4 regions of the Ferdinandcohnia sp. FSL W7-1320 genome follow, and region 4 is predicted to be linked to each of the others. Evidence: riboswitches for the same ligand, from Rfam matches in the RefSeq annotation. Region 4 holds a riboswitch; each other region holds the start of a gene.
The links. Region 4 has a riboswitch for thiamine pyrophosphate ahead of thiT (energy-coupled thiamine transporter ThiT). Riboswitches for the same ligand answer to the same signal wherever they lie in the genome.

Region 1: another riboswitch for thiamine pyrophosphate. It lies ahead of thiM (hydroxyethylthiazole kinase); the one in region 4 lies ahead of thiT (energy-coupled thiamine transporter ThiT).
Region 2: another riboswitch for thiamine pyrophosphate. It lies ahead of NST91_RS13535 (thiamine phosphate synthase); the one in region 4 lies ahead of thiT (energy-coupled thiamine transporter ThiT).
Region 3: another riboswitch for thiamine pyrophosphate. It lies ahead of tenA (thiaminase II); the one in region 4 lies ahead of thiT (energy-coupled thiamine transporter ThiT).

Annotation. Positions count from the first base shown of each region.
Region 1 is NZ_JBBPAM010000001.1:3,555,993-3,564,007, forward strand. It holds gene NST91_RS17590 (NAD(P)H-dependent flavin oxidoreductase) at 1-48, shown strand, start outside; gene thiD (bifunctional hydroxymethylpyrimidine kinase/phosphomethylpyrimidine kinase) at 1,392-2,177, opposite strand; gene thiE (thiamine phosphate synthase) at 2,177-2,824, opposite strand; gene thiM (hydroxyethylthiazole kinase) at 2,811-3,635, opposite strand; TPP riboswitch at 3,696-3,805, opposite strand; gene NST91_RS17610 (YetF domain-containing protein) at 3,876-4,574, opposite strand; gene NST91_RS17615 (helix-turn-helix transcriptional regulator) at 4,743-5,090, shown strand; gene NST91_RS17620 (HAAS signaling domain-containing protein) at 5,077-6,078, shown strand; gene NST91_RS17625 (hypothetical protein) at 6,176-6,499, shown strand; gene NST91_RS17630 (gamma-glutamyl-gamma-aminobutyrate hydrolase family protein) at 6,545-7,246, opposite strand; gene NST91_RS17635 (DmpA family aminopeptidase) at 7,262-8,015, opposite strand, start outside.
Region 2 is NZ_JBBPAM010000001.1:2,700,347-2,708,361, forward strand. It holds gene NST91_RS13520 (thiazole synthase) at 95-862, opposite strand; gene thiS (sulfur carrier protein ThiS) at 865-1,068, opposite strand; gene thiO (glycine oxidase ThiO) at 1,081-2,193, opposite strand; gene NST91_RS13535 (thiamine phosphate synthase) at 2,183-2,785, opposite strand; TPP riboswitch at 2,904-3,014, opposite strand; gene NST91_RS13540 (IS110 family RNA-guided transposase) at 3,610-4,734, opposite strand; gene NST91_RS13545 (DUF4145 domain-containing protein) at 5,060-6,166, shown strand; gene NST91_RS13550 (ATP-binding protein) at 6,727-7,986, shown strand.
Region 3 is NZ_JBBPAM010000001.1:2,223,326-2,231,340, forward strand. It holds gene NST91_RS11210 (ATP-binding cassette domain-containing protein) at 1-1,011, shown strand, start outside; gene NST91_RS11215 (hypothetical protein) at 1,179-1,676, shown strand; gene NST91_RS11220 (glycine zipper domain-containing protein) at 1,893-2,351, shown strand; gene NST91_RS11225 (lysozyme inhibitor LprI family protein) at 2,484-3,131, shown strand; TPP riboswitch at 3,250-3,353, shown strand; gene tenA (thiaminase II) at 3,462-4,142, shown strand; gene NST91_RS11235 (pectate lyase family protein) at 4,185-5,855, opposite strand; gene NST91_RS11240 (AraC family transcriptional regulator) at 6,287-7,138, shown strand; gene NST91_RS11245 (PAS domain S-box protein) at 7,282-8,015, shown strand, end outside.
Region 4 is NZ_JBBPAM010000001.1:5,402,287-5,410,301, reverse strand. It holds gene ychF (redox-regulated ATPase YchF) at 1-902, shown strand, start outside; gene rpsF (30S ribosomal protein S6) at 1,247-1,534, shown strand; gene ssb (single-stranded DNA-binding protein) at 1,588-2,169, shown strand; gene rpsR (30S ribosomal protein S18) at 2,216-2,455, shown strand; gene thiT (energy-coupled thiamine transporter ThiT) at 2,518-3,099, opposite strand; TPP riboswitch at 3,173-3,274, opposite strand; gene NST91_RS25760 (YybS family protein) at 3,563-4,492, shown strand; gene NST91_RS25755 (DHH family phosphoesterase) at 4,520-6,493, shown strand; gene rplI (50S ribosomal protein L9) at 6,490-6,936, shown strand; gene dnaB (replicative DNA helicase) at 7,119-8,015, shown strand, end outside.

The DNA.
Region 1 (8,015 bases), 1.8 Mb from region 4:
GTTGCAAACTTAATAGAATCAATCATCTCCGAAGTAAAACACATCTAATGTTAATAGTGTTCTCAGGTTCAGACACTGGCTCGCTTGTTCGGTGGTGCCAAGACAGAAGTTGTATCCGCTTCAGACTCTGGCTTACTTGTAGGGCGATTCCTTGTCCGAAGTTTGCTTGACTTCAGACACAATCTTGCCTGTTCGGCAATTCCTTGTCCGAAGTTTGCTCGACTTCGGACACAATCTCGCTTGTTCGGCGATTCCTTGTCCGAAGTTGGCTCGACTTTGTACACAATCTTGCTTGTTCGGCGATTCCTTGTCCGAAGTTTGCTCAACTTCGGACACTATCCCACTTGTTCGGTGGTCTCTTGTCCGAAGTTGACTTGACTTCGGACACAATCTCACTTGTTCAGCGGTTCCAAGTCCGAAGTCTGCTCGACTTCAGACACTATCTCACTTGTTCTACGAATCCAAGTCCGAAGTTTTTTCGACTTCGGACACTATCTCGCTTGTTCTACGAATCCATGTCCGAAGTTTTTTCGACTTCGGACACTATCTCGCTTGTTCGGCGATTCCTTGTCCGAAGTTTGCTCGACTTTGTACACAATCTTGCTTGTTTGGCGGTCCCTTGTCCGAAGTCTGCTCGGATTCGGACACAATCTCACTTGTTCTACGAACCCAAGTCCGAAGTTGGCTCGACTTCGGACACTATCTCACTTGTTCTACGAATCCATGTCCGAAGTTTGCACGACTTCGGACACTATCTCACTTGTTCTACGAACCCAAGTCCGAAGTTGGCTCGGCTTCAGACACAATCTTGCCTGTTCGGCGATTCCTTGTCCGAAGTTTGCTCGACTTCGGACACAATCTCGCTTGTTCGGTGGTCCCAAGTCCGAAGTTTGCTCGACTTCGGACACTATCCCACTTGTTCGGTGGTCTCTTGTCCGAAGTCTGCTCGGATTCGGACACTATCTCACTTGTTCTACGAATCCATGTCCAAAGTTTTTTCGACTTCTGACACAATCTCACTTGTTCAGCGGTTCCAAGTCCGAAGTCTGCTCGACTTCGGACACGATCTTGCTTGTTCGGCGATTCCTTGTCCGAAGTTTGCTCGACTTCTGACACAATCTCGCTTGTTCGGTGGTCCCAAGTCCGAAGTTTGCTCGAATTCGGACACTATCCCACTTGTTCGGTGGTCCCTTGTCCGAAGTCTCCTCGACTTCGGACACTATCCCGCTTGTTCAGCGATTCTTTGTCCGAATTTAACTCCGCTTCAGACACTATCCCACTTTGTTCGGTGGTCCCTTGTCCGAAGTCTCCTCGGCTTCAGACACTATCCCCCTTGTTCGGCGGTGCCTTGTCAGAAGTTGACACAACTGCTTCAGACGCTGCAACTCTAATTAGTTCTTTAGGGCGTAACAATGATTCAATGGTCCACTGCCTTTTCCAAGGTCTAGTCCCGCTTCAATTGCTCCCGTAATATATTGTTTTGCTTCTTTTATACTCGTTTTAATATCATGGCCTTTTGCTAAATTACAAGCAATGGCTGATGAGAGTGTACAACCTGTGCCATGCGTGTTCGGGTTACTGATCCGTTCTCCAGGGAACCATGTGAACTCGCCATTATTATATAATAGGTCATCCGCAGTATCTTCAAGATGTCCACCTTTAATCAAAATGGCCCCTTTATAGGTTTCGTACAATTTTTGGGCAGCCACTTGCATGTCTTCCTTCGTGGTAATCTCCATCCCACCAAGCGCCTCAGCCTCATGAATATTGGGTGTAATAATAGTAGCAAGCGGAATTAATTGACTAATCAAGGCGTCCATTGCCGATTCACTCAAAAGTCTACTCCCACTAGTTGATATCATGACTGGATCCACTACTATATTTGAAGGCTTATATTCTTCTAGTTTTTCCACGATTTTATGGATGATTTCAGGAGATGACACCATGCCGATTTTTACACTATCAGGAAAAATATCAGTCATGATGCAATCCAGCTGTTGCCCGACAAATTCAGGAGTCGAATCGAGAACCCCGTATACGCCAGTTGTATTTTGAGCAGTAAGAGCTGTGATTGCACTCATTGCATACATATTATGGGCTGTAATTGTTTTAATATCTGCCTGAATTCCAGCTCCTCCACTACAATCAGATCCTGCAATCGTCAATACCTTTTTCATTATTTTCCACTCCCTACCATCGTTGCTGAAAGCTTATTTAACTCCTTTGTAGCGGCTGTGATATCGGACTGTGCAAAGATTGCCGATACAACCGCAACACCGTCTACCCCACTTCCAACTAACTCTAAAATATTTGTTTTATTAATCCCACCAATTGCAACGATGGGAATCGAAACACTCTTACAAATTTCTTGCACGGTTTCGAATGTCATTGGTTTCGCGTCTTTTTTTGTACCTGTTGGGAATACCGAACCAATACCAAGATAATCTGCACCAGCTTTCTCAGCAGCAATAGCTTGTTCTACATTTTGAGCCGACACGCCTAGAATTTTATCCGTGCCAATCATTTCACGTACTTTTTCAACCCGCATATCCTCTTGACCAACATGCACACCATCTGCATCACAAGCTAGCGCAATTTCAACATTATCGTTAATAACAAAAGGAATATCATAAAAAGCCGTTAACATTTTAAGTTCAATAGCTTCTTGTAAAAAATCATCATACCCAAGATTCTTTTCTCTTAGTTGAAGGAATGTAATACCACCTTTTAACGCTGCTTCGACTTGTTCCACTAAGGTTTGGCTGCCTGTCCAGGCACGGTCTGTTACTGCATATAGTTGCATAAATTTTTTATCGATTTTCAATGTTCATACCACCTTGCAATTGCAAAAAATTTAGTTTACTCATCACATCAATCAAGTACATACGGAATGATGAAGTTCCTGCATCCATTTCTTCTACTTTTTGATGAGCTAATTCACCGCAATATCCCATTGCGCTCACTGCTGCGGCTGTACTCTTTAAAATTTCACTAGGATTCGCTCCACAATAAGCAGCTACAACAGAAGTAAGCATACAGCCTGTCCCTGTAATTTTCGACATCAACGGATGGCCATTTCTGATTGCAAATGCTTCGTACGTGTTCGCAACGATATCTATAGCACCTGTGATTACAATGACTGCACCTGTTTGTTTACTTACCTGTTTAGCAAACTGAATCATTTCTTCGAGATTACCTTCATTGATGACGTCTTCTGCAGCTGCGTCCACACCTTTGGTATTTCCACTGCCTGCATGCACCGTTTTTATTTCTGATAGGTTCCCTCTGATAACAGCAAATCGTATCTCATCTAAAAGCTGATAAACAGTATTAGTTCTTAGGCTGGACGCCCCTGCTCCAACTGGATCCAAAACAACAGGATGTCCTAGTTTGTTTGCTGCCTTCCCTGCTAAAATCATAGATTCTATCGTTCTCTCATTTAATGTACCGATATTAATCACAAGCGCATTGCAAATACTTGTAATATCCACCACTTCTTTTGGATCGTCCGCCATAATCGGTGAACCTCCACAAGCAAGGACGATATTTGCAACATCATTAACCGTCACATAGTTTGTAATATTATGGACGAGCGGTGTTTTTTGCCTAACGTTTTTTAAGATTTGCTCAAACATGGTAATCCTCCATTCAAATAAAAAATGCGGTATACCTGAAACAGATATACCGCATGAATCGTCATACTTACACACATTCCCTACGTTGGCATTATCCAAATCAGGTAAAGGGTCAAAGCTACATTTTGCTTACTCTCAGCCCACAAGTGTGAGCTCCCCTGCACTATTCAATTTGATTCTATTATAGCATACGAATCTGTGCTGTCATTCTTTTTAAGTCCTATACATTTTTCCGGAGGCTTAATGCATCATATTGTCGTCTATGTTGTCAATGTATAGTGTCCCATCTTTTTGTACCTCTGCATAAAAGACCTCAGATGCATCCGTCACCCCAGCATTTTTTAATTGTTGGTTTAGCCAGTTTGTATCTAAATTTAATCTAGAAAGATTCATGTTATTAATTACACCGTCTGAGATGACCTCGGTCGAGGTTGGATATATATAGGGATTACTCTTAACACTGGCATCCTCTTTTGTGTAAGGCATTTTATGTTCGTATGGCATCACCGAAAGTTGGCCACTAGTTTCAAAGATGGCATACTGTACATCTTTAATAGAAAAGTACCCTTTTTGTCTTAATATTGAATTAAGGGTATCCATATCTAGTCGTGTTGAACGAAGTGAATTCTCCATAACCTTTCCTTCTTTTATCACAATGATCGGTTCCCCTGTTGTTACTTTCCTTGCTTTTTTCGACTTTATATCAATAAAAGCAATCGCTAATGTAAAAACAGTCCAGCCTATTAACGCTAGTACCCCATTTACTATACTTACATTTGAATTCATTGCAAAATTTGCGGCAATAGAGCCTATAGCAATGGCAGAAACAAAATTAAAAAATGTCATTTGACTGATTTCTTTTCTTCCCATTATTCTTGCAAGTACAAATAACACAACAAAAGCAATAGCGATCCTTAGTAAGAGCTGTGAAGCAGCCATCATAAAACTCCTTTTTAGTTTGTTGAGATTTATTTTATCCCTAATAAAGCGATTTAATTAATTCACCCAATTTTAAAAAAAGAATTGTTTTCTTCGCAACAATAGTGTACGATACATAGTATAAATCAAATACTGTATGTCATATAGTAATAAAAATGAGGTGGGTAAATGAGTGATTTATTTAACTCATTAATAACTGAACTAAGAAGAGGAACGTTGACACTAGCGGTTTTGAGTCAATTACGAACCCCACAATATGGCTATTCCCTAGTCCAGTTATTAGAGGGGTCAGGTATCAACATTGAGCAAAGTACGTTATATCCACTGCTTCGTCGGCTGGAAAAACAGGAACTAGTGACAAGCAATTGGGACACAACGGAGAGTAGGCCCAGAAAGTACTATGTTTTGAGTGAATACGGTCTCGAAATCTTTTTACAATTAAAAAAGGAATGGATTCAAAATTCGAAAGAGCTATATAAATTATTAGAGGGAGAGGAAGATTATGAATCTGATTGAAATTTACATTCAGGAAGTCACGCGACGACTTCCTGAAAAAGTGAGAGATGACATTGCTCTTGAACTGCGGTCGACAATCGAGGACATGTTGCCCGATGATTACAATGAAGAAGATGTAAAAATCGCGTTAGAAAAATTAGGGAGCCCGGCAAAATTGGCCAGTGGTTATCTTGATCGGCCCATGTACCTTATTGGACCACGTTATTTTGATGTGTATGTTACTTTATTAAAAATGATTATACCGATTGCGGCTGTTATCTCACTCATCGCAATCATCCCTGAGTATTTTCTTGGGCAACAAGGTGAGGAAACCATCATTAATATGGTATTGGAAATTGTCGGTTTCGGCATATGGAGAATTATTGAAGTATCAATACAAACATTCTTTTGGCTGACAATTGTGTTTGCCATTATCGAAAGAACGGATAAATCAAAAGATGACCAACCATTAACAGCCAGTCTAAAAAAATGGACTCCAGATGATTTAAAAAGTATAACCTATATCCCAAAGAAAAAAGCGATCTCAAAGTTTGAAGTTTTTGGAGGTTTACTATGGACTGCCATTTGGGCAACTCTATATTTTAAAGCAAATCAGCTTTTAGGTATCTACGAAGGCGGGAAAGATGGACTTGAATTTGTAATTCCAGCCTTAAATCAAGACGTTTTGTTACAGTTCTGGCCAATCGTTCTTATTGTGATTGTTACAGAAATTTCACTTGCTTTATATAAATTAATTAAGGGACAATGGACGAAAGGCTTGGCCTTCTCTAATGCTGCTGTCGAACTAATCGGAGCCATTGTATTCATCGTGATATTCATACATCCGAATATCATGAACCAGGCCTTTATCACCTATATATCCGAAGACCTTTTCACCATGAACCCAGATCACTTTAACTCTAGGTTTATTATTGGTGTAATTACTATTCTCTTAGTATCTGCGGCAATTAGTATATATGATGGTTTTCGAAAGGATCGTATCCGATAACAGACTTTTACCAACTCCCGTGGGATTAGTTGTCCTAATCTTTTTCTCGAATGCATATAGATGAGTAATAGATATGGAACAAAGGAGTTTGGTAACTTTGAATAAATTGTTGACCGCCATCGGGATTCTATCCATTATATTTGTGACCGGTGTAATTGAATCAGATGATGTCTATGAATACAAAAATGCAATTTCTGTATCTGGTATGTCTTCGGACGAAGAAGTAACAGCAAATCCGGAAGAGGATACTTCAGAAGAGGAACTGATTCTAGAATTGGAGATGCAGTATGTTGACACTGAGATTGTCAACGGTAATAAGGTTGACATCTACCGTGAATATGAAATTTATCGTAATGAAGCGAATGAAGTAATCAAAAGAGTTCCCACTGACAATTATGAGTATTTAGAGTACTGGGGATAAAGATAAGGAGTTAAGTCCTGTGTATAAGACTTAACTCCTTTTTTCTTAACAACTTTCTACAAATCTTGTAAAAATACGTTTCGCAATCTCATCACCATTGACCGCCAAGCCTTCAGGATGCCATTGCACGCCTAACACAAAAGAATGTCCCTTGCTTTCGATTGCCTCGATGATTCCATCTGATGCAACCCCTGAAACCTCAAGTGGATATGGTACATGGCGAACTGCCTGGTGATGATACGTATTCACCTTAAATTCAGAAGACCCTGCAATAGATTCTAGCAAACTCCCTTCCTTTGCTTTCACAAAGTGGGCAAGATGATATCTTGTTGCCTTCTGTGAGTGCTGAAGTAGCCCGGTTTCATGTTGATCATAAATATCCTGATACATATCCCCACCAAGTGCAATATTCAAAATCTGGATACCGCGACAGATTGCAAGGATTGGCTTATTTGCATCTAATATCTCCTGAATGATGGCTGGCTCAAAATCATCTCTTCCTGGCGAAATCGTCCCGAGCTTTGGATGTGGCTCCTCTCCAAATAAGGTTGGGTCAATATCCCCTCCCCCTGTCAGTAGAAGCCCATCTATCTTACTGGCAATCTGTGAAACATCTTCATCAATGCCAATTGGCAAAATAACCGGAATTCCTCCTGCTCCAATTACAGCTTGAATATAATCATTCGACAGCGTATGTTTATAATCCAACTCAACATGCGAGGTAACACCAATAATCGGCTTATTCATATTTATTCCCCCTCATTATGAAATGATCTCACTCATCAGTTCTGCCAATGAATACAGTGTATTTCCATTTCTGCCTATTGTCGTTTTCGCAGTTAGTAATGATTGTAATATCGCTTCCTCTGTAGCGTCTGCTGTTGCTAAAAAGGCTTGATCCAAGTCATCTTCATGAATGACTTTTATAGTTTGGAGTTCCCCTTTATTTTCATGACTGATTGTGTTTGCGGTTGAGAAACCGATGAAAACATCCCCACTCCCATTTCCAATAAAAGAACCTGTTCTACTAAGTCCCACTGATGCACGTTTGATGATTCGCTTTAATTGACGTGAAGTCACCGGCAAATCAGTTGCAATGATGATCATGATAGAGCCTTTGTCACCCTTCTCGCTTTTTGACGAGATCTTCTCTTTGATGATTGGACCCACATGGATTCCGTTTAGGCGAAACTGATCAATCTCCCCAAAATTCGAGAGCACCAGGACGCCCAGGGTGTAGTTTCCATGAGGATATGTAAGGATTCGTGACGAGGAACCGATCCCCCCTTTTAGCCCAAAGCATTTCATTCCCGCACCTGCTCCTATACTGCCTTCTTCGAAATTGGTTGTTGCTGTTTCTAACGCTTCCAGGACATTCGTTTCTTTAATTGACTGTTTTCGGATATTATTTAATAACATATCATTGCACTCGCCGATGACTGGATTTATTGTCCCGGTTGTATCACCGATTTCTTTGTTCTGCTCAAGCATATAACTGATAAGGTGATTGGCTGCT
Region 2 (8,015 bases), 2.7 Mb from region 4:
TATTGGAGTTGCAACAATATTCATGAACGTGGATATTCCAATGGCCTGCCTTTAAGCATGCTTATGGGGTCAGGCCATTGGTTTTCAGTAATTGTTAAGATCCTACCAACCCTGTTAAAGGGCTACTCGCTACTGCGTAATCTTTTTCCTCAATGCGTCCGGCCTCATAGCCTAGTCTTCCTGCTTCTAACGCAAGTTTGACAGCGAGTGCCATTTTTACTGGATCCTTTGCACCTGAAACAGCCGTATTTAACAGAACACCATCTCCTCCAAGTTCCATTGCATGAGCAACATCCTTTGGTGAACCAATTCCCGCATCAATAATGACCGGAACTTGAGATTGCTCAATAATAAATTTTAGATTTAACGGGTTAATAATTCCTTTACCTGAACCAATTGGACTTGCCCCCGGCATAATCGCATGTACACCGAGATCCTCTAATCGCTTAGCTAGCACTACATCATCTGACGTATACGGCAACACAATGAAACCTTCATTGAGAAGCATTTCCGATGCCTTCAACGTTTCGATTGGGTCTGGTAAAAGGGACCTGTCATCTCCTATAACCTCAACCTTAATCATGTCACACAATCCAGATGCTTTAGCTAGTTTCGCTATTCGAACCGCTTCCTCAGCAGTTTTAGCTCCTGCTGTATTTGGAAGAAGTGTATATTTCGTTAAGTCCAATTGCTCTAAAAAATTGGGCTGACTTTCTTCAAAAATGTTCATTCTTCTCACAGCAAACGTTAAAATTTCAGCATCTGAAACCTCAACAGCTTGCTTTTGAATTTCAAAAGATGGATATTTTCCTGTTCCTAATAAAAGTCTAGAATGGAATGTACGATTTGCTATTGTTAACATGATTATCCTCCTCCTACAAATTGGACGATTTCAATAATATCGCCATTTTTAAGTCTCATCGCTTTATAGTCATCTTTTTGAATAATATCCTCATTAATCTCTACAATCGCGATCCGATTTTCCAAGTTATAATGAGTCAAAAGCTTATCCACTGAATTTACTTCTTCAGGAAGTTCAACCTGCTCTCCGTTAAGTCTAATCTTCATGTTCTCACCTCCCTAAATCAACGTTTTTTGTCTTCGATCAATACGAAAAGCATCGATCCATTCCTGTTTTACCTCTTTATTTAAAATTAGGTCACGTATCATTTTCCCAGTTGCGGGGGCAAGGAGAATCCCATTTCGAAAATGGCCACAGGCAATCAAAATTTGTTCCTCCTCAGGGTGTCTGCCGATAAATGGATGCCCATCAAATGTGGTAGGTCTCAAACCAGATGTAAACCCTTCAATCTTCCAGTTAGCAGAGGAGGGGAGCATCATTTTCGCTTTATTAATTAAACTCTCAACACTATCAAGGTTGATCGATTCACTCCAGTCATCTGGAATCATCGTTGCCCCGATCACGAGTTTCCCGTTATTTCTTGGCACGATATAAGATTTGTCATGAAACAACGTGTGTTGTAAAAGAGGCTTCTCGTGCTGAACAATGATACTTTCTCCTTTTACAGATGACAGTTGTTCAGAGATTCCTAGATTCTGAAAAAGGTGATTACTATAGACACCAGTTGCAATTACGATGTACTTTGCTTGGACATTGCCTTTTGCAGTCTTCATATTGTAGTTGTTTCCATGTTTTTCGACTCCATAGACGTGGCAGCTATCAAAAATAGAAGCACCAAGTACTTGGGCGCTTTTTGCAAAAGCCTCACAGGTACTAGTCGGAATGACGTTCACATCATCTTTGATATAGGCAGCTCCTAAAACGTCATTGCTAATCCCGGGTTCCATACATTGGACTTCTTGCCGGCTCAACTCTTTTACAGTAGGTTGCTTTAAAAGTGAATGGAGGTCTTGCATTTCATTTTCAGTGAGTGCTAGCTTTATAATACCGCCATTTCGATATCCAATATCAATCCCACTTAAATCAAAAAGTTCATCTTTTAATCGTATGTACTCAAATTGACTCGACCTTGCAAAAGGGAAGAAGAGGGAGAAATCACCATCACTTTCTGAATGAGCACCTAGCATGCCAGCAGCAGCCTTGGTTGTTTTCGCACCAATTTGTCCTCCATCAAATAGAGCAACATCCATTTGTGCAGTGGCTAAATAATAAGCAATGGAGCAACCAATAATTCCACCACCAATTACAACTACTTCGTACCTATTTTTCATGGTGAATCGCCTCACTGAATGTTTTTGTGATGGAATAAGGTTCATCTGTCGCAAAAATACTGGACATGATTGCCACACCATCCGGCCCAACTGCTTGGATTGATGGTAATGTTTCTAACGTAATGCCACCAATTGCATAAACAGGGATGCTTAGTTCTTTTTTCATTTGTAATATAGGCTCAACGCCGTTTGGGGCTAGACCTTGTTTGCTATTGGTTTCAAAGCAATGGCCATATAGGATGTAATCGGCTCCATCTGTCTCCACTTCTTTTGCTTTTTCAAAGGAATGAACACTGCAACCCACTTTTATTTGCGGGTAACATTTTTTCACCATCTTTACAGGGAGGCCATGTTCAGGTAAATGGACAGTAGGTATATCCATACATAGTGCAACATCTAGGCGGTCATTGATGATGATTTTCTCTTTCTTCATACCGTTGTTAAGTAAATATTCGATTAAGGACACTATTTCTAGAACAGATTTTGATTTCTCTCGAATCTGCACGAAATCAATTACATCTTTAATCGCAATAATTTTTTCAGCAACAGCTTTTACAGATTGTCGATCATCGGTCACAGCAATTAATTTCATTGAACTACTCCTTTTCGTCTAACAACTTGCAGCGTAAAAAAGGAATATAACGGCTAAAGCACAACAAAAAACCACTCTCCAAAGTAGGAAAGTGGTTGTTATGTATACACATAAAAAACGATTGCCTTAACCACATCCCTACGCAGGTACAAGCCTGTTCAGGTAATGAGGGTTTCAAAGTAAACTACTTTTTTCTCAGCTCTTATCAAGAGTTCCCCTAGTGAAAATACAAAACTATTAACTTATAACCTAAAATTACCACAATTCCGTCCAATTGAAAAGGCATAAGTTTCCAAGGGGTCAGAGGGACAGGTCCCTGATATGAACGAAACTGTCAAGTTCCCCTCGAATCCCTAATTATAATTGCCGTTTTTTGGCGCACTTAAGAAGAGAAGCATTTTTGGCTTCTTTTCTTTTTTATAAATGTTTGAGACATTTTATGTCTAGGGATTTCCCTTCTCAGCTTACTGACTACTCCTCAATCTATGGATTGCCTGTCAAGTGCTCTCCTTGACTGGTAATCCATAGATTGAGACACTTTTTTAAGCTGAGAATTAAATTCCTCCTTTATTCAGAAGTTAAGAACACGGCACGAAGGCAAAAGTCTAAGCTTCGGTAAGCACTCTGATATTCGTGGATTCTCACATTTTATCTTTCCGTATAAAGGATCTACCACCAACTCGTCACGTGCGTTAGCCTATTTAGACATAGCACAAAGGGACCACGTGGATTATCCTTTCCGGTGTTATACTTTGCCTTCGAGCCCTACTCTTAAAATCACATAATTTAACTGCAGTTTTTTATAAACGAATTTTTATAATAGATTAAGATTCAATTAAAACTCTAGAGTTTGTTTCTATTTCCTGCGTGACTGCCCAGATAAACCCAGCTAGTTCTCTTGCCACTGCCGTTACGACTTTCCCACTTTCTTTACCCCTTGATAATAATCGGAAATACTTTTTATGAAGACGATTTTGAGCTTTCCATGATATAGCTTGAACAACGGCCGACTGACCTTCTTGTCTTCTTTTTAATTCTCCTTTTACTGCAGGTTGATATCGATAACTCCAGGCTGCTTCTATCAGAAGACGGCGAACGTGTTTATTCCCTGTTTTCGTAATCTTACCTTGTCTTCGACTCTCACCACTAGAATATTCGCTTGGGATAAGACCTACATATGACATGAATTGTTTAGCCGAGGTAAATCTTTTAAAGGACCCAATCTCTGCCACTAAACTTGTGGCTGTAATAGTTGCCACACCTCTAAGCGATTGAAGTGCTTGAATTACAGGAGCGTGTAAACCTTCGGTTGCTTGGATATCTATTTCTTTCTCTAACCGTTTTATCCGTTGTTCGATCTCTTGAAGTTGATAGTAATATTCTTGAAATACAATTCTAGACGTAGAACGAGTAAATTCTAACTTGTTTAACCATTCCCGATACTTAAGGGTCCATTTACGAACATCAGTAGGAGGCTTAATATTGTGTCTTAATAAAAACTTAGTGAGTCGGTGTTTTGCCCTTAACTCATCCTCTTTGGCATCTTCGCGAGCACGAACTAAATCTCGAAGAGCTTCATCGTCTTCAGTTGGTACATAAATGGATGTTAATTCACCAGCACGGAATAATTGAGCAAGCCTAACCGCATCCCTTCGGTCTGTTTTAATCCGTTCTCCTGGCTTAGACGGGATTAGTGACGGTGCGATTACAAAACACTCAATGCCTAAACTTAAGAAAAAACGGTACAATGGGTAACCTGTTGGGCCGGCTTCATAACAAACTTTTATTTGTTTTTTATCTCCTAATTTCTTAACTAACTTTTTAATAGCTTCTAAGGAATGTGGGATCATTCCATAATATCTAGGTGCTTCTCTTCCTTCTTCAGCAATCGCAACAGAAATTTTTTCCTTTGAAACGTCTAAACCTACGTATTTTATGGTATCCTTCATAATATAACTAGCTCCTTTCGTAATGTAGCTCTGATTTGGTTTGGTTTTTAATTTCCGTTAAACAGTCTAACCAAATTAACCTACGGGATTACGACAAGGGGCTAGTTTCGTTCATGATAACTTGTCCCAGTTTCTTTGTTACCTCTGATGGCAATGTCTCAAATTAAATGGGAACTTACTAAACATTCGCAAATACCCGAATTCAGATATCCTCCTTGCTTGTCATCTGTTTTTCACCTAAAATAAAAGAATCTCTGGACGGCCTGAGTCTCTCTATATACAGATTCAGGCCTTCAGTTTGCATGTAAGAAAGGAACATCATGACATGAATTCATCTGAGTATTTTTATAGATTTCTAGAGCCGATATCCAAAGAATTAGCATTCCTAGCTGGGGAATTGGAACACTCCATTTTTACAAGTCCACGTACAATGTTAACTCATTCAAGGGTACTTGTTGAAAATATTCTGCAGCAGGTAATGGAATATGAAAAAATGAAAGAAGATCCTCGCATAACCCTAAAAGAAAGACTCACTCTTTTAGATAATGAAGGAATTCTAACATTAGAGATAAGGGATGCCCTTCATTTAGTTCGTCAACTAGGTAATCAAGCCTCACATGACAAGAGAAAGTTTCGTTATTCGGAAGCACTGTTATCATGGGAAGCAATTTACCAAATTGTGAGATGGTTTGTTGAAGTGTATAGCTCCTTATCAATCGAAGTACCAGCCTATCAAGATCCGACAACTCCAAAGGAAGAGCGTTACGATATTACCGAACTAGAGCTTCGGTTGAAATCACTAGAGGATGTATTAGTTACTTCTATGAAAAAGGGAACACCCGATACAAAGGTTCAAAATGAGGTTGCAGTTACGTCAGAAGCTGCTCCATCAAAAATGGGAGAACCGGGATATACAACGATTCGTACGATTGAGTATAAAGGGGATACGTTGGAAGTTCCATATTTTCTACGTGATGCCTTTTTGCTGCCACAACGATTCGATAAATCTGAGACTTTTTTAGTTAGACTGGGTGCTGAGCAGCAAGCACGTATTATGAGTGAATTACCAAGTAATCTCGAAGACTTGCATAAGCATGTCAAACGTTTTAATGAAAACAATGATAAACAATTTTTCGAGGAGTTAAAAATCTTTATTGAAGAAGAAAAGATTCGTAGAAAAGTAACTCTTGAACGACCAGGAGAATTGTTTTTATTTTACAAAGCAGATTACATGATCCTTACAGATTCTCTTAAACAGATACCTCTTACTAAAGACGAGTTTATAGGCGTACCAAGCCTTATTACACAATTAAACGAAGACGGAATTCATACAGTTGGCCAACTTCCGAAGGAGCTTGTGATTCTCGGAAAATATAAAAATGTTGGGGTTGTGAATGTAGCGAGATTGTTTGAGCAGTTGAAGGGGAAGTAAACCGATTTCGATGTTAATGTCACACATAAAAAATTATGAGCCACCCGGACTGGGTGGCTTTTTTACTAGTGACAGTAAATCTGGAATAGTGGCAGTATTTTTCAAATAGTGGCAGTAAATCCGGAATAGTGGCAGTATTTCCAGTTAGCAACAGTAAACTCGGCGGATTCTCAGTAATAGAGTGATATATCCATTTTACTTTCTTCAATCTTTTCATCTCTTAAGACATAAAAACTATCATTTTGTTGCAATTTGCAACAAAATGTTTTCAATTTCGGAAATAGTCTCAAAAATTTACTAAAACCATAATAAAAATACGACAATATGAGTAAAAAAAAGAAGGAAATTATTATTTTTTGACGAATTTATAGGAGCAATCCATTAGAGTGGCGAATTATCCCTCATAAATATTCCATCAGCAGTGGAATAAATTATTCGATGAAATCAAAAAAAGGTGAGTGCATAAACATAAAATAATTTCATAAACATTCTTTATTTATTAATTTTTTGTCGGATAGTTTCCTAAGATGATTCTTCTAACCAGAAACAGGGGGAATAATGTGTTTAATTATATAGAAACCTTATTATTAAATTTGCTTTTTTTGGTCGTTTTTATTTTGTTTATTCCTCATATCATTGAAACAAATGTTAAGAATTTGTCATGCCAACTAAAAAAGGGAATACAATTAATTTCGGTCATCATAGCCATGATTAGTTGTATGCTATTTCCGTTTCATATTGGTGATGAGATTATCTTGGATTTACGGACGGTTGCCATTATGGTTGGTGGTTTATACCTTGGGAGAAAAGCTAGTGTCACTTTAGTCGTTATTTTTCTAATCATTCGTCTTTATTTAGGAGAATTCGGAATTGGTTTTTATGCATCAGCCATTGCAAGTTTAATCATTTTATCTGTTATATTTCTAATTCGAAATATTTTTGATAGAGCTTCAAAGCATAGAAGAATCCTTATTGCATGTAGTTTTTCGTTCTTTATTTGTACATTTGTTTTAGTCATACGATTTTTGCTTGGACATTTACATGTGTCTGATTATAAGGTAATTATCACATTTTTCTTAGTTCATCTAATAAGTACATTCTTTATTGTGTATTTCTCTGAAATGCTACAAGAGAGCTCCTACACGAATATGCAAGTTATCAAAGCTGAGAAATTAGAGGTAGTTAGTCACCTTGCGTCAAGTATTTCTCATGAAGTCAGAAATCCGCTTACCGTAGTGAAAGGCATTTTACAGATGTTATATAAAAATGAATGGGACGAAGAGAAGAGAAATCAGTTCATCGAAATCTCTCTCCAAGAAATTGACCGAGCAAATGATATTATTGGAAACTATTTAACTTTTGCAAAATCCGTACATGAAGAACATATAATCGTAAATCTTGAGCAAGAACTCCAACGTTCGATAAATGTGATTACACCAATGGCAAATATGAACTGTGTTGATATCCATACCATGATTGAACCAATTCGTATGAAAGGAGATCCTCAACTTTTACAACAATGCTTCTTAAATATTACAAAAAATTGTATTGAAGCGATGCCAAACGGTGGAAATCTTTTTATACGTACAGAAGAAATGGTTGATGGTGTGGTTATTGAGATCAAAGATACTGGAGAAGGAATGTCAGACGAACAGCTTAATCGTTTAGGAGAGCCGTTTTTTACGACGAAAGGAAGAGAGGGTACTGGCCTGGGTATGATGGCGGTCATAAAAATCATAAAACTCATGAAAGGAAAATTAGATGTTACCAGCAAAAAAAACGAGGGGACACTATTCCGGATCTACTTTCCTCACCCCTAGTTCGGAGCAGGTTGCCTGACCCATATCTA
Region 3 (8,015 bases), 3.2 Mb from region 4:
CCAAATGCAGGTACTGGTGGAGGACATATCATGTATAGTGGAAGTTATCAGGGGTTATTATCTTCTGATACACTTACTGCTCAGTTTTTAAACAAGAAAATGGAAATTAAAACAAATCCCAGACCTGTTAATGAGTTTTTGGAAAGTAAAAAAAGTAGCCTCCACAATTTGAAAAATGTGAGCATTCGCGTGCCAATCGGAGTTTTTACTGTTGTTACGGGGGTAGCGGGTTCTGGTAAAAGTACGCTTGTAAACGAGGTTTTTGCAAAGGATTTTCCAGATTCCATTCGTATAGACCAAAGCCAGGTTCATGGTAACATACGATCCAATCCGGCAACCTTCTCCGGTATTATGAATTCGATTCGAAAAGCATTTTCAGAAGCGAACAATGTGGAGAGTGGATTATTCAGCTATAATTCAAAAGGTGCTTGTGAAACATGTGGTGGAACAGGAACGGTAGAGCTTAACTTATCCTTCATGGATAAAATGGAAATGGAATGCAGTGAATGTCACGGAGATCGTTACAAACAGGAGGTCCTTCAATACCTGTACAAAGGAAAAAATATTGTAGAGGTTATGGATATGTCTGTAGCAGAAGCTGTGGAGTTTTTTGAAGCCAAAGATATCAAGCGCCAATTGACAAGTATGGCGACTGTTGGACTTGGATATTTGTCTTTAGGCCAACCACTAAACACATTATCTGGTGGAGAGAGTCAACGACTGAAGCTCGCAAAAGAGATAAATAAAAAGGGGAATATCTATATTTTAGATGAACCGACAACCGGACTGCATCTGTCCGATGTTTCCAATATTCTAGCGATTATCGAAAAATTAGTTGAAAAGGGTAATACAGTTATTGTCATAGAACATAACCTAGACGTCATACGAAATAGTGATTGGATTATTGATTTAGGTCCAGATGGAGGTACAGGTGGTGGAGAAATTTTATATGAAGGGCCACCTGGAGGACTAAAAAATTGTGAACGATCAATAACAGCTAAGTATATTTAAAGAAAAGAAGAGGTGCCTAAACCCTGTATACTTAAGGGTTCATGTGCCTTTTTTAAATGAATAACGAAAGGACGCATCAGTAGCCAAGGTGGATAATGATCCTGTTTCTATACAATTAGATTGAATAAAAGTAAGTTGCACTCATACTCATTTAATGAGGTGATGTTATGGATTATAATAATTTTAAATCAATTAAAGATTATGGCTTCGAAGGTTATATTCCGGTTACTGAATTGATGCAAAATCACTCTATCGTTCCACATAATAAAGGGGTTTATATGGTGCTTTATACCCCTGATGATTCACCAGAGTTTTTAACAGAAGGTACGGGTGGTTATTTTAAAGGGAAAGATCCGAATGTTCCAGTAGAAAAATTAAATGAAAGTTGGATAAAGAATACGAAAGTAATCTATATCGGGAAAGCCGGTGGTGGAAAAAGCTCTGCAACTTTGAATTCAAGAATAAAACAGTTGTTAAAATTTGGTAGTGGGAAAAATGCAAGCCACTACGGTGGTAGGGTTATTTGGCAAATAGAGGATATTAATCATTTGATTGTTTGTTGGAAGGAACTAACCGTTGAGGATCCTAATGATGTAAAAAATCAACTGATTAAGGGTTTTAAAAAAATACATAGAAAGAGGCCATTCGCCAATATGGTTGATTAATCTTAATTTCGTGAGTAATGTTCATTAATATATGGAGTAGTTTAAAAAAAAGGAACCGGGAGGATTATTGTTAATCCTCTCCTTTTTTTGTATCGGTTTTAACAGGAGTGGTAAAAAGTGGATGGAAAAATGAAACTAAATCGAGTTTTATTCGTATATAAGGTATAAGAAAAAACGATCCTTTGCCAAATTAAGATTTCATTAGGCGGTGGTGTATTGAAAAATCTTGTAGACGATATAAAAACAAATTTAAGGAAGCTAAGGAGTAACATAAGTAAAGAACAAGCAAAAAAACTTGATTTAAATAAATGTGAAAGAGTGGTTGAAAAGCTGGATTCTTTATCGACGAATTGTGAGGAATGTCGAGAACATCTAGTTGATTTAAAGAAACATTTTATGGGGTTAGAAGCAAAAATAGATAGTATTGAGCAAGAATGTAAACAGCATAAACAAGTCATTCAAGGAATTGTTTCACATCTTCAGAAGAAGCATAAGTTGGTATCAGAAGGATTTTATCTATCATTATATATGTCCATTGGTATGAGTTTAGGTGTAGTGTTTGGATTAACAATAATTGACAACTTTGCGTTAGGTATATCGTTTGGTATGAGCATGGGTATTGCCATTGGTGCTGGTTTGGATGCAGATGCTAAGAAAAAAGGTAACACAATATAGTCGATCGAACACTTACAAATGTGAGTGTTTTTTGTTTGCATTAGGTGAGGATTGCTTAAAAAAGAATTTGAACTTCCTTAAATGTTACTGGAAAATTTTATGATATACTAGTTTGGTAGAGGAGGCAGTGTAATGAAAAATAAACAGCGTTTACAAATTGTAATAATTATCATAGCATTATTCTCGTTGGTTGCATGTAGTAATTCAACGGATGAGGCAAATGCTAAACCAGAAAATGAAGAATCAGAAACTAGCACCGATCTAAAAACAGAGGAAAAACCGGCTACCGATGAGGAGCCAGGTGAAATAGTTAAATCTGAGAGTCCTGAACATACTCAGATTAAAAACAAAGATGTGACATCTAAAGAACCATCAACGAATGAAAATGAAGAGTCATCGAAGTCTAGTGACAACAAAGAAATAAACCAAGGTATGAAGGATACATATCTCAAAGAATTAAATGAAATGGAAGAAGCAGATAGAAACCCCGAAGATACAACAACAATGGCAGAATTAGAAGAACAAGAGGCGGCAAGGTATAAAAAGTGGGATCAGAAATTGAACGAAATTTATGGTGTATTGAATGAACAGCTTGATTCTGAACAGATGGATCAATTACGAGAAGAACAGCGGAATTGGATTAAATATAGAGATGAAACTGCAAAAGAATCATCACTGAAATATAAAGGTGGCTCGACGGAAACCTTAGAATATGTTGCTACCAAAGCAAGTCTAACTAGGGAAAGATGCTACGCGTTGGTTGCAAAGTATATGAAATGATTGTTTTAATTGCAGGAAGCTCTGAGTAGGACAATCACTCAAGCGGGACAATGGACATGAATAGTTGCCTTTTCATAGCCACTATGATTAACTAGTATCTAGTAACTTAATAATCTAACAATTCGACTAGGGGAGCATTTTTGTGCTGAGAGATAGAAGAAATATCGACCCTTTGAACCTGATCTAGGTAACACTAGCGTAGGGAAGTGGAGTTGGCACGTTATGTTTAGACTGAACGATTTTATATTGCCTAACCCATTCCTAGCAAACTAGTGATGGGTTTTTGTTTTTTTATCTCCCCAAGGTCAAATGGAGAGAGGGGACAAGAAAGTGAGTAGTCTTTTTACAGATCGTTTATGGAATCGAGTGGAGCCTATCTGGAATTCGTATTTGGAGCATCCATTTGTGAAAGGGATTGGCGAGGGTTGGTTGGATAAGGATAAGTTTAAGCATTATATGAAGCAGGATTATGTGTACCTGATTGAATATTGCCGTCTATTTGCATTAGGGAGTGCAAAAGCTCCAGATTTAAAAACGATGTCCATATTTGCAAACCTTTTGCATGGGACATTAGAGATGGAAATGGATCTTCACCGCCAATATGCCGCAAAATTTGGAATATCAGCTGAAGAGCTTGAGGCAACAAAGCCTTCATCAACTACAACTTCTTACACAAGTTACATGTTGAATGTGGCGCAGCTCGGTGGTGTAGATAATGTTGTCGCAGCAGTCCTTGCTTGTGCTTGGAGCTATAACTTTATTGGAAAAGAGCTCGTAATATGGCATGGAGCTGTTGAACATGAATTTTATGGTGAATGGGTGAAAATGTATTCATCCGATGAGTTTACTGCCTTGGCGGAAGATTGTAAGACGCTAATCAATGAAATCGCAAGCGAAAAACCGGAACGAGATTTAGCTGTACTTGAAGAAATCGTCGTCAAAACCAGTTTGTTTGAGTATATGTTCTGGGATATGGCTGAAAACCTTGAGGAGTGGCCAATTAAACTGTAAGGACATGGGGACAGAGGGACAAAGAACCTCTGTCCCCCTATATTATCGACCTTTACTGTTGGAGTTATAGTCAGTTTTTAACCATGCAATTGGGCTCATATTTACCTTGTTTGCACCTGCATATTTTGTAAGTGTTGGAACAACGCTGTCTAAAGGAACCACGGTATACGTATAAGGGAGTTTCTCGTCATAGTTATATTCAAAGGTAAATGGATCAGTAGGTGGATTCATTTTACTCATATTTTCACTTCCAACAATATGAGAAGACCATGCCCAATTTCCGATTGTTGATTTGTCATACCATATAAATCCTGTTGTAAACAGATTTTCACCATTATTGTCCCAGCTGCTTCCTGTATACGTGCCATATTGGTTGGTAATTTTTGAGTTTACAATTAAGTTTCTATTATAAGCTGCTTGGAATAACTCAGCCCATTGGGCGTCCATATTTTTAGTATCTAATCCCTGAATCTCTGCACCAATGATTGGCTCGTTAATGTCATTGAATACAGATGTATCTGCTGCAATCGAGGCTCCATTTCTAGCATTTAGTGCCCGTGAAAGTGTATCTGTTCCGAATTCAGCAATTGCCGAGACATTCTCTAAAATCGCTTGATGAGAGGAATTGTCCAAATACAAGTTGTACGCATGACCAGAACCTTGGCGTATCATAGGAATTCTCTGTCCAACATTGGTATAGGTATTATAAGCGAGTGTTAAACGTATTCTTTGATTGCCATCCTTTATCTCATCGCCACTACTAGACACATAATTCACATAGTCTTTATCACCTGAACCTGATAAATGCACCTTACTGTGATACGCAGCATAGGCCATGATTTGTTCTTTAGTGGCACCTTCATTTCGCATGTTGTAATACACACTATCGGAATTCAGTTCATTTGAAGCATATTTCTCTTCCATAAATTGAATCGTTTGATAAATATCAGTGTCTGTTGAGGGATTTTCATCTGCAGGTAATCCGAATTCAGACCAGGAAATGGTGATGTTGGAGCCACCGTTCTCTGTATCAATTAATCCATCCGCTGCAATTGGAAATTTGCAATGGTCAATCCATACATTGTTGGCACCATTTATTTTAATATAAGTCCAGCCTACTTCCTTGTGTTTTCCTGTATCATCCCATTGCCACATGCCATCAAAGTTCAGATTACGAATGACGATATCGTTCGTAGACCGTTGTAATTTTAACTCGACAGATCTTATCGTTTTTCCTTTTTTTGAAAAAATCGTGAGTCCATCAACATTATCAATATTTAGTTGTGAAACACCAGAAGCTTCTATTTTTGGATTGGTAAATCCGTTCATAGGATCTCGATATTTCGTAATGAAACGAAACTTCTTTGTTTCCTCAGAACTCAGATTTAGATTCTTCCACCCAAAATTTAAGTCCTTAGCGATTTCAATTACTTTCACACTTCCAGCTTGTGCATCCAAGATGGCCTGTAAAAACTCTCTTTCTGTTTTGACCTGTCGATAATAGGGTGTATCAATGTATTCACTTCGGTCATTCACCCCTATTGAGGCATAACCAGAAACAGATAGAAAACTACTGTCATAATCTTTCATATACCTAATAGTGTTGGGAATCGAATCGATTGCTGCAGCGTGAGCCGTACCATTTCCGGTCAAGAAAAATGGCGCAAATAAGGAAAAAACCATAACCAATACCATTGCTTTTCTAAACTTCATAAAATACCACCTTTGCAATTTTTTTAACTAAGTCTCAATGCAAACCAAATACAAACAAGCCTTTATATTACACCTCCAATCAACGTCTAACGGTAAACATTAGATTATTCTTGTAAACCCTTTCGTGTTTGTGAATTCAAAAACTTCTATATTAGTTTAGCAAGCTTCTCATTACATATTTTGTGAGAAGAAGACGTTTCTGTTTACATTTTCGAAGGTGTTTAGGCATGTACACAGGAGAGGGGGTTCCTTTTTCCTAGTTCCTCGTTTGTTAAATAGGAGTAAAGTTGCGATTCCTTAAAAAATGAAGGATATGGGCAGATGAACATGTAATAAAAAGAACATAACTAGAGTACAAGTTTTAAGCGGGTGAAAAATGAGAACACGAATAAAGAATTTTGTTGGCTCATTTGGAGAGGAGTTGAATAGTGGTGCAAAAAATAAGTGTTTCTCTTCGTGAACAGCCTTTTTATATAAATCGTTTTAGTGGATACCATCCGTCAATGGCAACACATCATCTGCACCAAGATTACGAAATTTATTATTTATCCAAAGGGGAACGGATTTACATTATTAATGGGGAAGAGTACCTAGTAAAGAATCAGCATCTCGTTTTTATTGATAAAAATGTGATCCATAAAACGGTCAAGAAAAGCAATCAAGTGTATGAGCGAATGGTTATAAACTTTAGGGAGTGCTTCTTGAGTTTAGGCGAACAACATATCGTGAAGCAGCTCTTTGAAAATGGACCGTACATTATATCGATTCCTCAAAATAAAAGAGAATTAATTAACACTATCATAATGAGGCTATTCGAGGAGTACCAAAAGAATCTAAAGGAAAGGGATATGTACCTTAGATCTTTGCTATCCCAATTATTAATTGAAAGTAATAGACTGATAGAGGATGCGTGTCCTTTAGAAAAGATGAAAGTTTCGGGACAACAAGATAACACTGGTAAAAATGAAATCGAAAAGATTATTACATTTATTAATAACAATTTTACAAGCGATATTTCACTTGGTGTTTTATCCTATCATTTTCATGTAAATGAGCAGTATATAAGTAGACTTTTTAAAAAATACACTGGATGCAGTTTTATTGAATACTTGAACGCAATCCGTATAAATGAAGCAAAAAGATACTTAATACATACAAGCTTGAAAGTGAATCAAATTGCAGGAAAAGTGGGTTATTCCAATCATGTTCATTTTTGGCGAGTGTTTAAGAGGAATACAGGCATGTCCCCGAATCAATTTAGGATTCTAAAAGCAGAACGATAATCATCTTTAATTTCTTGATTTTGTTGAGCTACTAAAAATAAAAGCGTCAATAAGTTGCATAAAATAATTAAAACTAACGATAATATGGAATTGGTGGTATTATACGATAAGATAGAAATTTCATAGTAGAGGTAGTTTATTTAATGTTACATTTTATTAATCGGTTTGAACAAGCTTTTCATTATTCACCTATAGGCATGGCCTTGTTTTCACTAGAAGGGCAGTGTATAAAAACAAATCCAGCACTATCAAAGATTACTGGCTATTTAGAAGAGGAACTATTATCTCTTACCTTTCAACAGATTACACACCCGGATGATTTAGAAGAAGATCTTAGATTTGTGCAAGAACTAATAAAAGGTAAAAAAAGTTCTTATGAAATGGAAAAGAGATACTTTCATAAAAATGGAAATATAGTATGGGTTTTTCTTTCCGTTTCGATTTTTCAACAAGACGATAAAACGTTCTACCTAATTGCTCAAATTCTTGATATAACTGATAAAAAGAATTTACAGCTTAGTTTACTTGAGAGTGAAGAAAGGTTTCGTAACCTCTTAAATTATTCACCGGACCCTATCTTGGTATTTGATGGAGAGATTATCTTATACGCGAATGAGTCTGCAGCTAAACTAGTTGACACGTTTGCTGAAGATATGATTGGGGAGTCAATTATGAGATTTATTGATCCTAGCATGCATGAACTGATTCAAACTCGGAGCCAAGAAATTATCGATCAAAATAAGCAACTTCTTGATTTAGATTTGAAAATACGCAGTAAAAATGGCCGTATTGTTGATGCAGTTATATCGGCGGTTCCAATCTCTTATATGGAAAAAAGGGCTATTTTAGTTAGTTATCGTAATATTACGGAACGAAA
Region 4 (8,015 bases):
CCTTTGAATTTACTGATATTGCAGGGATTGTAAAAGGTGCCAGCAAAGGGGAAGGTCTTGGTAATAAGTTTTTATCACATATTCGCCAAGTAGATGCGATTTGTCATGTGGTACGCTGTTTTGCAGATGATAATATCACTCACGTAGCAGGTAAGGTAGATCCAATTGCTGATATTGAAACAATTAATTTAGAATTGATTTTAGCAGACCTTGAGTCAGTAGATAAGCGAATTGACCGTGTTGGAAAGCTTGCTAAGCAAAAGGACAAGGATGCAGTTGCTGAGCATGAGGTTCTTGTACAGTTAAAAGAAGCATTTGAAAATGAGCAGCCAGCTCGTGCAGTTGAATTTACTGAAGAGCAAATGAAATATGTAAAGGGAATGCACTTACTAACAAGTAAACCAGTTTTATACGTTGCGAACGTTGGCGAAGATGATGTAGCAGATCCTTCTTCAAATGAATATGTTCAATTAGTACGTGAGTTTGCTCAAAAGGACAATGCGGAAGTTATTGTTGTTTGTGCAAAAATCGAGTCAGAAATTGTGGAGCTTGAAGGGGAAGAAAAGGAAATGTTCCTTGAAGAGCTAGGAATAGAAGAATCTGGTCTTGATCAATTGATTCGAGCTGCGTATCACTTATTAGGACTAGCTACGTATTTTACTGCAGGTGTACAAGAGGTAAGAGCGTGGACATTTAGAAAAGGAATGAAGGCTCCACAATGTGCTGGTATCATTCACTCTGATTTTGAGAGAGGATTTATCCGCGCTGAGACGGTATCGTATGAAGATCTTCTTGCAGGTGGTTCTATGAATGCTGCTCGTGAGGCAGGGAAGGTTCGCCTTGAAGGTAAAGAGTATGTTGTACAAGATGGGGATGTCATTCATTTCCGATTTAATGTATAAGTTATTTGACTGGAATTCAGCCACAGGACGATGATATGTCGTTTTGTGGCTGTTTTGTTAAGGTAACAGGTGATTATTAGCTCAATCGTGAGAAACTTTTTGAGTTCCTCACGCCTTTCAGCTTTGGCTGAAAGGTGACAAAAATAAATAAAAGGGGCAGAGTAAGCTAACTTACTCAAGCCCTTTTTATTTATTTTTTCAATTGAGCTAATAATCCGTTGTTGAAACAGTTCTTGCCTACGATTTTTTTATGTGCTATAATATTTTTCTGTGAGTAATTGAAATAATTGCTCCTTGCCCTTTTTAGGTAAAAGGGCCGTTAGTCCAAAAGGAGGTGTAACGTGATGAGAAAATACGAAGTTATGTATATCATCCGTCCAAACATTGATGATGAAGCGAAAAAGGCTTTAGTTGAGCGTTTTAATGGCGTTTTAACTGACAATGGTGCGGAGATTACAAACGTAAAAGAATGGGGTAAGCGCCGTTTAGCATATGAAATCAATGATTTCCGCGATGGTTACTACATGATTCTTAACGTAATGTCAAACGCTGAAGCAGTAAACGAATTCGATCGTTTAGCGAAGATCAACGAAGACATTATCCGTCATATCGTTGTTAAAGAAGAAGCATAAGAATTTATTAGAGTATAGGCTCTGTTTGAATATCCTGTTAGGAGATGGTTCTGATGATGAATCGCGTAGTTCTTGTAGGGAGACTTACAAAAGACCCTGAATTACGATATACACCAAGTGGAGTTGCGGTAGCAACCTTCACGCTCGCAGTGAATCGAGCATTTACGAATCAGTCAGGTGAACGTGAAGCTGACTTCATTAATTGCGTTGTATGGCGCCGACCAGCTGAGAATGTTGCAAACTTCTTGAAGAAGGGCAGCTTAGCAGGCGTTGATGGTCGTCTTCAAACAAGAAATTATGAAGGCCAGGATGGCAAACGCGTATATGTTACTGAGGTTGTAGCAGAAAGTGTTCAATTCCTTGAACCAAGAAATGCAAATGACCAACAGCGTAGCGGTGGAGGTAACTTTGGCGGTGGCTATGGCGGTAATCAAGGCAGCTATGGTGGCAATCAAGGTGGTTTTGGCGGTAACCAAGGTAACCAAGGTAACCAAGGCCAAGGCCAAGGCGGCTATTCTCCATTTGGACAGAATCAGAACCCAAATCAAAACCAAGGACCTACAAGAGTAGACCAAGATCCATTTGCAAATGATGGACAACCTATCGATATTTCAGATGATGATCTTCCATTCTAACTTGTAAGTCAATCATATAATCAACACTTAAAAGGAGGGAAAATCAATGGCAGGCGGACGTAAAGGTGGACGTGCAAAGCGTCGTAAAGTGTGTTACTTCACAGCTAATGGAATTACACACATCGATTATAAAGAAGTAGATTTACTTAAAAAATTCGTTTCTGAACGTGGTAAAATTTTACCTCGTCGTGTAACAGGTACAAGCGCAAAATACCAACGTAAATTAACAGTTGCTATTAAACGTGCTCGTCAAATGGCATTATTACCATATGTATCTGGTGAATAATAAAGAAAAGCGATGATCGCCTAATGCGGTCATCGCTTTTTTGTTGTTTATTTAGAGAACGATTAGAATCGTTTCTGTACTTCCTGTTTAAGTACGAAGAAACGGGGTGAAGAAAGAATCAATAAGGTCATGATAATGGAACAGAAGATGAATGCACCTAAAAAAGTGATACCGTTAGCTGTAAGAGAAAACCATACTGCTTCAAAGCCTTTTAGTTGTTCAGCGAAGAATACAAAACCTGATACGAAATGCCAAAAGTAGCGAGCAAGGCTTCCAATGAAAATGGCACTAATGATTAAAGCTAATGATTTACCTTTGTTACCAGTTCGTAAGCTTTCTTGAACGCCGTTTCTAAATAAACCAGCAAACCCAATGAAAGAAAAAGCTAAGAAATAATCGATGGCTCCTTGAACTGGATGGATAATCCAGGGATCAAAGATCACTTGCAGAAGTCCCCATAAAAAACCGGAAAGGAAACCAATTTTAAGTCCCCATCTAAGTGCGACAATGAATATAGGGATCATTGCGAATGATATAGAGATGGAAGGACCAATTTTTATTGATGGCACAAACATATCTAGAGCTAGCGCTAATACGGCAAAAATCGCCGCTTCAATCATGGACTGTAACCTAGTATTTCTCATAAAAAAACCCCCTTGAAGTGTGTAATGAACAAAACGCACCCCAAAGGAGAACAACTTTAATAAAAGGATAAGTTCTCATAAATCTCCACATTCCTACGCTAGCATTAACTAACAGGTTCGAAGGGTCTGAACTTTTAACGTTCACTCTCAGCAAATTGCTCCCCTTGTGGTTACGTTTATTAATTAATTACTATCATAATAGAAATTAGGGAAAAGTAAAACAAAAAGTTTCGTCACAGTGGAACTTCAACTAAAGACTGCCGTGTTCTATGTCAAAGCCGAAGTCAACAAATCCAATGGAAGTACAAAAGTTGAAGACTTCCTAGTAAATCTTTAAAATAGAAAGTGGTTATAAAACAGGCACTTTTTTTGATGTCAAGTTCCATACGCCATTGGCTTGAGGGGTCCAAGCGCCAGGCACTTTTCTTCAGAAGGTGTGTTGCAAATAAGTTGAGGTGAAAAGGTGAAAAATACAAAATTATTAACAGAAGGTGCCATGCTTTTAGCAGTATACAGTGTACTGTTACTTGTCAGTCTATATCTCCCGCTACTTGGAACGGTACTTTCATTCCTTTTGCCCATTCCATTTATTCTGTTTACAGTGAAGTATAAAGTAAAGCAGTCATTGTTATTTTTACTTATCGCTTTTTTCCTCTCAGGACTATTAGGTTCTGTAATGGGGATTATTCTTACGATAATGTTTGGTGTTACAGGGATTTTATTGGGTGAAATGATCAACAGAGGAAGAAGTGGAATCGAACTTTTCTTAGGCGCATGTTTGTCCTACTTGTTTTCCATTGTGCTGATGTTTGTCACGGTTAACCTTGTTTTACAAGTGAATGTTACTGAAGTGCTTAAAGAAAGTACACAAGAATCTTTTGCCATGGCTGAGAGTATAATGAGGGCAACAGGGGGAGAAATGAATACAGAAGCCATTAAACAGCTAGAAGAGTCAGTAGAAATGATGCAATACATGATTCCAAGTATGTTTGTTTTTCTTGCGATGTTTTTGGCTTTTATAACAGTTGTGGCCATTAAACCAATTCTGGTAAGGCTTCGGGTAAAAATAAATCCTTTCCCGCCATTTCGTGAGATTAATTTTCCAAAGAGTGTCTTATGGTATTACTTATTGATTTTACTTTTGAGCTTTGTTGAGATGGAAAAGGGTACATTTGGATATACTGCCTTTTTAAATTTCTTTTTTATTATGCAGTTGCTAATGGTCATTCAAGGCTTGTCATTTATTTATTATTACTGTTATCAAAAAAGAATTCCAAAGGTCGTACCGATCGTTCTAACGATCTTAACACCAATTCTCCTTTATATTATTCGAATCTTAGGTATAATTGACTTAGGATTCCAACTGCGAAATCGAATTAGTAAAAAGAAGTAAAACAAAGCTTTAGGAGCTGAAAATTACATGCCAGACTTTTACAAAAGAAAGTTGTTTCGCTATCCCTTATATGCATTACTTGTTATCACAAGTATTTTTAGTGCAATTCTCGTTTATTTTCAGTGGGTGATTGGGTTAGCAAGTTTTCTGCTCCTTGGATTAATTACGTACTATTTGTACAAAGCAAATTCACTTCTAAAAAAAGAAATGGAGCATTATATCTCAACCCTATCCTATCGCTTAAAGAAGGTTGGCGAAGAAGCGTTAATGGAAATGCCGATTGGGATTTTGCTATATAATGATGAGTTTCAAGTTGAATGGGCCAATGCTTACTTATCAAATTGCCTTGACGCAGATACGTTAGTGGGGAGATCACTATATGATGTTGAGGAATTAATTGTTCCTTTAATTCAGCAAGAGGTCGAGAGTGAGACAATTACATTAAATGAGCAGAAATTTAAGGTAATCATTAAGAGGGAAGAACGATTACTTTATTTCTTCGATGTCACTGAACAAATGGAAATTGTGCAATTGTATGAAGCTGAGCGTACAGTGCTAGGGATCATCTTTTTAGACAACTATGATGAAGTTACTCAAGGAATGGATGACCAACGGAAGAGTTCTTTAAATAGTCAGGTTACGTCAATCCTTAATGAATGGGCAAATGAACATGGTGTGTTTTTAAAGCGAACCTCATCTGAGCGTTTCATTGCGGTGTTAAATGAAGAAATATTATCCAATCTTGAAAAAACAAAGTTTACGATTCTGGATGATGTTAGGGAAAATACAGCAAGGGATAGCGTAGCACTAACTCTAAGTATAGGAATCGGAATTGGAGTCCCAACCCTTCCTGAGCTAGGAGTTTCAGCACAATCCAGCTTGGACCTTGCACTGGGACGTGGTGGTGACCAAGTTGCGATTAAGCTTCCAAACGGTAAGGTTAAATTCTATGGGGGCAAAACAAATCCAATGGAAAAACGCACTAGAGTCCGCGCACGCGTTATTTCACATGCTCTAAAGGAAATTGTCTCGGATAGCGATAAAGTCATCATCATGGGCCATAAATACCCTGATATGGATGCTGTAGGTGCCTCCATTGGGATATTGAAAGTAGCACAAATGAATCATAAAGAAGGATATATTGTATTAAATCCGAATGAAATTGATTCAGGTGTTGGGCGTTTACTTGAAGAAGTAAAGGAAAATACGGAATTATGGTCATACTTTATTACGCCAGAGCAGGCACTTGAAATTGCTTCAAACGACACACTGCTTGTTGTAGTAGATACCCATAAACCATCACTTGTAATTGAGGAAAAGCTGGTATCAAAAATTGATAAAGTGGTTGTTATTGACCATCATCGCCGTGGAGAGGAATTTATTCAATCACCATTACTCGTTTATATGGAACCATATGCATCATCGACAGCCGAGTTGGTGACGGAACTTCTTGAATATCAACCTAAGAAGAAAAAAATTAATATGCTTGAGGCGACAGCTTTACTAGCTGGGATCATTGTTGATACAAAGAGTTTTACGCTTCGCACGGGTTCAAGAACATTTGATGCAGCATCCTATCTTCGTGCACAAGGAGCAGATACCATTCTTGTTCAGAAATTCCTTAAAGAAAATATGGACCATTTTAAAAAGCGATCGAGATTAATTGAGTCAGCATTTATTTATAAAAAAGGAATTGCGATTGCAAAAGGAACACAAAATGAGACCTATGACCAAGTGATGATTGCACAAGCGGCTGATACATTACTGACAATGAATGATGTCGTTGCCTCATTTGTTATTTCCGTCCGACATGACTTAAGAGTGGGAATCAGTGCACGTTCATTGGGTGACGTCAATGTGCAACTGATTATGGAAAGTTTAGGCGGTGGCGGCCATCTTACAAATGCTGCAACACAGATAGAGGATACAACAATAGAAGAAGCAGAAGAACAGCTACTATTAGTAATAGATGAGTATTTAGAGGGAGGAACCAAGAAATGAAGGTTATTTTCTTAAAGGATGTAAAAGGTAAAGGGAAAAAAGGGGAAGTGAAGAATGTATCTGATGGATATGCTCACAATTTCCTGTTCAAGCAAAATCTTGCGATTGAGGCAACACCAGCGAATATGAAATCATTAGAAGCTAAGAAAAATAAAGAATCAAAAGAAGCAGCTGAGGAACTTGCCCAGTCAAAACAGCTAAAGGAAAAAATTGAAGCATTAACCGTTGAGCTTCAAGCAAAAGCGGGTGAGGGTGGTCGTTTATTTGGCTCTGTAACAAGTAAGCAAATTGCAGATGAGCTCGCGAAAAAACATGGTATTAAAATTGATAAGCGTAAATTTGACCTTCCTGATGGAATTAGAGCATTAGGTTATACCAATGTTTCTGTAAAATTGCATCAAGAAGTAACAGCAACAGTTAAGGTACATGTCAAAGAACAGTAATTTCCATTGAAACTGAATAGGGAAAACAGATAGAATGAAGAATGTGGTTTTGTTACATACAAGATCACATTTTTTATTTACAGGATTGTTAATAAAGCTTTTCCATTGGAATTAAATAAAAGAGAAGTATAATAGATAGATAGATAGACATAAAAAAGTTATGTAAAGGGAGTGGAGAATAGTTGAGTGACATTTTTGCTGATCGTATTCCTCCGCAAAATATAGAGGCTGAGCAAGCTGTTTTAGGTGCTATTTTCCTAGAACCAAGCTCATTAACTCTTGCTTCAGAAGTGTTGATTCCAGAAGACTTTTATCGGACAGCACACCAGAAGATTTTTGACGCGATGCTGGTTCTCTCAGATAAAGGTGAACCAGTAGACTTAGTAACGGTTACTTCCGAGTTAGCGGATGCGAAAATTTTAGATGAAATAGGTGGCGTTTCGTACTTAAGTGAGTTGGCGAGTTCCGTACCAACAGCCGGGAATATTGAATACTACGCGAAGATTATTGAAGAAAAGTCAATACTCCGCAGATTGATACGCACAGCAACAACGATTGCTACAGATGGCTATTCCCGAGAAGACGAGGTCGATGCACTTTTAGGTGAGGCCGAAAAAAATATAATGGAAGTCGCGAACCGTAAAAATGCGGGTGCTTTCCAAAATATTAAGGACGTTCTCGTTCAGACCTATGATAATATTGAAACTCTTCATAATCGTGTTGGAGATATTACCGGTATTCCTACCGGGTTTACAGAGTTGGACAAGATGACAGCCGGATTCCAGCGAAATGATTTAATAATCGTAGCAGCCCGTCCATCTGTTGGTAAGACAGCATTTGCTCTTAACATTGCGCAAAACGTAGCAACTAAGACTGATGAAAATGTCGCTATCTTTAGTCTAGAGATGGGTGCTGAGCAGCTTGTAATGAGGATGCTTTGCGCAGAGGGTAACATTAATGCACAAAATCTACGTACAGGTTCCTTAACACCGGAAGATTGGAGTAAGTTAACCATGGCAATGGGGAGCTTATCCAACTCAGGAATTTATATTGATGATACTCCTGGTATTCGTGTGAAT